2 linked regions of the Heyndrickxia acidicola genome follow. The protein of the gene in region 1 interacts with the protein of each later gene in a pairwise test. Links are inferred from orthologs where the notes say so. Each region holds a gene or a part of one and is shown in the gene's direction. Other genes may lie near its edges. The genes, in order: ndk and A5N88_RS14925.

Region 1 (3,233 bases):
CATATAGGCTTTAAAGAGAAACAGTAAGCTGGGTGGATACAATATGAAATTACAAATGATGTATTCGTACTTAAAGGCGGATATTGCACTAATAGAAAAAGAGCTGGAAACGGCGATTAAATCAAATTCCCTGCTTTTGCAGGAAGCATCCACCAGCTTATTGCATGCTGGTGGGAAGCGTCTTCGTCCTGTATTTGTTCTATTGGGTGCAAAATATGGCGACTACGATATTGAGGCGGTAAAAAACGTTGCTGTGGCTCTGGAATTAATTCACATGGCGTCGCTTGTCCATGATGATGTGATTGATGATGCCGAGCTCCGTAGGGGAAAGCCTACTGTTAAGGCTAAATGGGATAATCGAATAGCGATGTATACTGGTGACTATATTCTTGCCTGTTCACTTGAGTACATGACGAACATTGAAAACGCGGAAGCCCATCGCATTTTGGCTAACACCATTGTAGAGGTATGTCTGGGTGAAATTGAACAAATAAAGGATAAGTATCGTTTTGACCAGAACTTAAGAGATTACCTTAGAAGAATAAAAAGAAAGACTGCATTGTTAATAGCTGCAAGCTGTGAATTAGGAGCTGTTGCGGCAGGAGCAGAGGAGCAAATTCATCGCAAACTGTTTCGATTTGGCTATTACGTAGGAATGTCATATCAAATTATTGATGATATTTTGGATTTTACTTCAACCGAAAAGGAATTAGGAAAACCATCAGGTGATGACTTGCGTCAGGGGAATATCACACTGCCTGTTTTGTTTGCCATGAGGGATAGCAGCATTATTTCCGAAATCCAAAAGGTAAATGAGCAGACCTCAAGGGAAGAAATGAAGCGTATTATTACCAGAATTAAAGAAACGGGTGCCATTGAAGAATCCTATGCCATTAGCAAGAGATATCTGGATAAAGCCATTTCTATCCTTCATGAACTTCCATCCAACAGAGTTAAAAAGTCCTTGCTTGATATCGCCCACTATATTGGAAAAAGAAAGTTTTAGGGTGAAAATTATGCCAAAAAGTATTTTAAAAAGAAAAAAAACTTTTTGGCATCCTATAATAAAGGCGTAGCAAGCGCTTGCAGTTTTTGTTGCCAAATGAGTATAATAATGTTACTATTTTTCGTGGGTCATATAATCATGATCCATATACATAATAGGGGTGGTAACAGTGGAAAAAACGTTCTTAATGGTAAAGCCCGATGGCGTACAAAGACAATTAATCGGAGATATCGTATCCCGCTTTGAGAAAAAAGGTTTTCAGCTTGTAGGAGCAAAATTAATGCAAATATCAACTGAATTAGCTGAAAAGCACTATGGAGAGCATAAAGAGCGTCCATTCTTTGGTGAACTGGTTAGCTTTATTACTTCCGGCCCGGTATTTGCTATGGTTTGGCAAGGTGAAAATGTAATCGCTACTGCACGCCAAATGATGGGCGCTACAAATCCTAAGGATTCTGCTCCAGGAACGATTCGTGGAGAGTATGCGGCAACTGTTAGCAAAAACATTATTCATGGCTCTGACTCACCTGAAAGTGCAGAAAGAGAAATCGGTTTATTTTTCTCACAGGAAGAATTAATCGAATATACAAGACTGATTAACGAGTGGATCTATTAAAAAACAAAAAGAACTGGCTTTGTGCCAGTTCTTTTTGTTTTTTAAAAGTATGGCTGTACTGAAAGGAGTGTGAAACGGCTATTTCAGACGAATGAGTTAAAAACAACGATGTCCATTAACAAAGCCAAAAGTATAAAGTTCTTTATTAAAAAAGTTATTAAGCCAATGTAGTCTCTGTTTAGCTCTTAGCGCCTTTCGGCTAGCGCATTTCTCGTTCTCCTTCCTGAGATACCTAAACATTTTTTTCTTTTATCAACCGAAGACTTTACCTTTTCTCAGTTTGGCTAGTAATTTTTTTCTCCTTTGATTTATTTTCTACCATTGGAACAAACTGTCCTGTATACTTGAAATATTCAAATTATAAATGATTGAGGTAGAAATAATGGATCAAGATTATCAGCAATTTAGTGTCCAAGTCTTGAAGAAAACGGGAATTGATTTATCCCTATATAAGGAAGGACAAATGAAAAGAAGGCTGGCAACTCTCTATGAAAAAAGAGGATTTGATTCTTTTCAAGAGTATTTTAAAGAAATGAATAGCAGTACGCTGCTTTTAAATGAATTTTTAGATAGAATCACAATTAATGTGACGGAATTTTTTCGGAATGCCCAGCGCTGGAGTGTATTGGAAAACAAAATACTGCCCCGGCTAATAGCTGAAAATAAACCATTGAAAATATGGAGCGCAGCATCTTCCACGGGGGAAGAACCTTATACACTCGCAATGATTTTATCCAACTATCTTCCGGGTTCCCAATTTTCCATTTTGGCCACGGATATTGACAACTTGGCCATCCAGCGAGCGAGGGAAGGTGTTTATCAAGAACGTTCTTTATCGGAGGTCCCCGTAGGAATGAAAAAAAAATATTTTCAACAGGATGGTTCCTTGTACCGAATTTCTCCAGAAATTAAAAGACTTGTAACTTTCAAACAGCATAACTTGCTTGCGGAGCCATTTGATTATCCTTTCGATTTAATTATTTGCCGAAATGTACTGATTTATTTTACAGAAGAAGCAAAGACGCTATTGTATCGTAAATTTAGCGAGTCTCTTCGTCCTGGCGGCTCTTTGTTTGTAGGAAGTACCGAACAGATTTTCACACCAAGGGAATACAATTTAGAGATAGAAGATACCTTTTTTTATAAAAGGCTTTGTTAATCCTGTGATTTCTGCTGCAGGCACTCACTTCTGTGGGCGGGCTCCCCTAACAGACTTAGCTATAAAGGAGTCTCGCGTATCAGCGCCAATCAACATAGGTTAAAATCAACATTGTTCTTTAATAGAGACCACCATGGTAATCAAATTCGCACCATAGCGAATGAAAATGTTCCTTTCTCCCATAACGAGAAGGTTAGATGCTTCGACCTCGCAGAAATGATCATTTTAGAATAGCCTTATAAAAAATCTAATAAGAATATTTTTTTGAGAAGGATGAAAAGCTGCAAATAGTAGCTTTCAATTAGCAGAACTTAAAAAGTACGTTATTCTTATTTCATTATTAGGCTGCAAGTTGATCATGTCCCCTGGTAATTGGAACGGATATGTGAGATTCATGATAATAAAAGGGCTGCCCAGCACGAGCACAGCAGAAAGGATCCTTCACATCCTCT
Region 2 (3,064 bases), 2.6 Mb from region 1 along the record:
AATCCTTAAAGATATTGAGCGGTAGTATGGAGGATCTCCGAAACACATACGTTACATTTGACTTGTGGTCAAATCAAACGCTCTCTTTAAAAGCGGATTCCATGAAGGATCCTGCTTGTTTAACCTGCGGGGAGAATCCGGTATATCCTTTTTTATCCGATGAAAGTAAACTTAAAACAGCTGTGTTGTGCGGGCGGGACACCGTCCAGATTCGTCCTGCCAGCAAAATGGCTATCTCATTGGAAATGCTTGTTTTAGAGTGGAGAAGTGCAGGCTATGAGGTGAGCGGAAATCCCTATCTTATATCTGTAAAGAAAAACAACAGCAGAATGGTTTTATTTAAAGATGGACGTGCTTTAGTTCATGGAACAAAGGAAATTATGGAGGCAAAAAAACTTTATCATTCATTGATGGGGTAAGGAAGAATTTATAATATAAAAAGCTTCCGGCCCAGGCCGGAAGCTTTTTTAACATAGTTTAATTGTATTACATAATCGTTCTGTCATCATTCGTATGGTCAGCATCCTTTGCAGCCACTAAAACGACTTTTCCTTGATCGAGTGCTTGCTCATACTTCTCCGCTTCTATGTCCGTTAGGCCGAGTGAAGTCATTTTTGAACGGAGCTCATCGCCTCGTTTTTTAAAGACATTTCCGACCTGCGTAAATAAGCCTTGTTCCTTCATGCCTACTGTCCCTGTATCAGTGGCATCCGTTAAATCCTTAGAGCGATCTTCATCATGTGCAAAAAGATAAATATGGTCTTTCTCAAAGCCGTCATTCATTAAATTATTGATAAGTTCAGTTGCCTGCAAACCATTTTCAACTACATTTACTTTATACATGATAATTCCTCCTCTTTGGTTAAACGGGACTTTAAGATGAAACCCCGCGTTTGTACTTTTTATATAGCCCATCCATTCATACATTAAACATTGAAAAATATGCTAAGGAAATTTCAGTAATAACTGTGTTTAGTTTAGAAGATGTCATTCTTATAAGTTATTTACATACAAATATTACTTGAATCTTCGTTTATTCCAAGTTATCAACTTGGTATTGTTTTATTTCCTTTTCTAAGGGAAATAGTCACGCGGTTGGCGAAAAAAGTTTTTTATAGGTTAATCGGTATTCTATAAATGATTACATGAATATGAAAGGTGATGGTGTCAGTGAGCCAGAATATAAAACTGGAATTGAAAAATACAGATTGGTTAAATGTGCTGCAAGATGAATTTAAGAAGCCTTATTACAGAAACCTGATGGAATTTCTTCAAAATGAATATGAAACCAAAACCATATATCCTGAGATGCAGGACATTTTTAATGCTTTTCAATTTACTCCATATCATGACGTTAGGGTTGTTCTGCTTGGACAGGATCCTTATCATGGGCCAAATCAGGCGCATGGCCTAAGCTTTTCGGTTAAGCCTGGTGTTAAGTTTCCTCCTTCACTGAGAAATATTTTTAGAGAGCTTCATTCTGATTTAGGAGTTCCCGTGCCGAATAACGGCTGTCTCGAGAAGTGGGCTAGGCAGGGTGTGATGCTATTGAATACTGTGTTGACAGTAAGGGCAGGAGAGGCACATTCCCATAAAAATAGGGGATGGGAAACTTTTACTGACGAAGTGATAAAGCAAATAAATAAAAAAGATAGTCCTGTTATTTTTATGCTATGGGGAAGGCCTGCTCAGACAAAAATCAATTTAATTGATACGGCCAAACATTATGTGATTGAATCTCCTCATCCGAGCCCATTATCTGCAAGCCGTGGCTTCTTTGGGAGCAGACCTTTCTCACATATCAATAAGATATTAGAGAGTCATGGTTTACCTGTGATTGATTGGGAAATAGAGAGCTGATAATGCTTAAGATGCTATAATTACTTCGACATGTTTCACGTGAAACATGTCGATATCCTCAGAGAGTAAAAGGTTTTATTAGAGTTTATTAACAGATATTTCACCGAGTCTTTAATGATTAGGAATTGTCCATCTTAACTGTTGAATTCGCGATCCTACATGAAGATTTTCGCTGCAGTGGCACTAAAAAGAGAGGGAAACAAAGGGTTCAATATACAGTCATAATAAAAGTACATGGATAGTTGCCTATAAGACCGGAAAATTATAAGTATACCTATTGTACATAAGCAGCCACTTATGAATATCAGCCATGTCACTAAGAGGGTGACTTGTTACAGATTTGCCGGCATCTATGGTAAAATACCTTTATTATATAAGCCTGAGGAGTGGCCTTTATCATGAATATAGATATTCAAACACTGCTGTCTAAGATGGAACAGGAAGTTATAGGAGCAAAAGGAAGGGACATGCAAAAAATCCGCGAGCACGTCTACTCCATAAAAATATTATGCGAACTGATTCTTGATGAAAAATCTATGTATGAAGGTGTTTCAAAATTACAGACAGAAAGACAAAGCATGCCTCAAAATGTGATTCAGTCTCCTGTTGTATCGGTGCCTGCTCAACCATCCAGGTCATTGTCCACTGGTGATGGATCAAATGGAGATTCCATTTTTGATTTTTAATTAGTCTCTTTAAGAGATTTTGCGAAAAACGATAATATATGCGAAAACTGACGCAATTAAGGAAACCATAGAGCAGCTGCGTCTGTATGTAAAGTACATAAAATAGAGGAGGATTATGACATGAAAGTGTTTATATTATTGGGTGCAATTAATGCCTTTTTATCTGTTGCGCTTGGTGCATTTGGTGCACACGGGCTAGAAGGAAAGATGGAACCAAAGTACTTAGAAATATGGAAAACAGGCGTAACCTATCAAATGTTTCATGCATTAGGTCTTTTAGCGATTGGCTTACTGGCTGCAAGGATTACAACAAGTTCTATGGTGACATGGGCAGGATGGCTAATGTTTATTGGGATTGTTTTATTTTCAGGGAGCTTGTATATCCTTGCACTTACAAGAATTAGTGTGTTGGGAGCCATTACACCGCTCGGAGGCTTAGGCTTCTTGGCTGCATGGGTACTGGTTGCCGTAGCAGCCGTAAAATATCTTTAATCGCAGGATTCTCAGCCTTTCGAATG

What was found.
Region 2: the proteins of ndk (region 1) and A5N88_RS14925 interact in binary tests that used the Escherichia coli proteins (3 or more experiments, as listed by UniProt). The link is inferred for Heyndrickxia acidicola from one-to-one orthologs.

The regions. Positions count from the first base shown.
Region 1 is NZ_KV440953.1:549,949-553,181, forward strand. The notes cover bases 1-2,898. They hold ndk (nucleoside-diphosphate kinase), read left to right. Parts: upstream 1-1,175; coding sequence 1,176-1,622; downstream 1,623-2,898. Other genes in these bases: A5N88_RS02565 (demethylmenaquinone methyltransferase), read left to right, coding at 1-27; hepT (heptaprenyl diphosphate synthase component II), read left to right, coding at 44-1,006; A5N88_RS02580 (CheR family methyltransferase), read left to right, coding at 2,005-2,781. UniProt on the Escherichia coli protein: Major role in the synthesis of nucleoside triphosphates other than ATP. The ATP gamma phosphate is transferred to the NDP beta phosphate via a ping-pong mechanism, using a phosphorylated active-site intermediate.
Region 2 is NZ_KV440953.1:3,197,333-3,200,396, reverse strand. The notes cover bases 293-3,021. They hold A5N88_RS14925 (uracil-DNA glycosylase), read left to right. Parts: upstream 293-1,182; coding sequence 1,183-1,860; downstream 1,861-3,021. Other genes in these bases: A5N88_RS14915 (DUF423 domain-containing protein), read left to right, coding at 2,667-3,021; A5N88_RS14920 (YwdI family protein), read left to right, coding at 2,259-2,546; A5N88_RS14930 (YflT domain-containing protein), read right to left, coding at 487-843; A5N88_RS14935 (ThiF family adenylyltransferase), read left to right, coding at 293-419. Outside these bases: more of A5N88_RS14935, read left to right, coding at 1-292; more of A5N88_RS14915, read left to right, coding at 3,022-3,038. UniProt on the Escherichia coli protein: Excises uracil residues from the DNA which can arise as a result of misincorporation of dUMP residues by DNA polymerase or due to deamination of cytosine.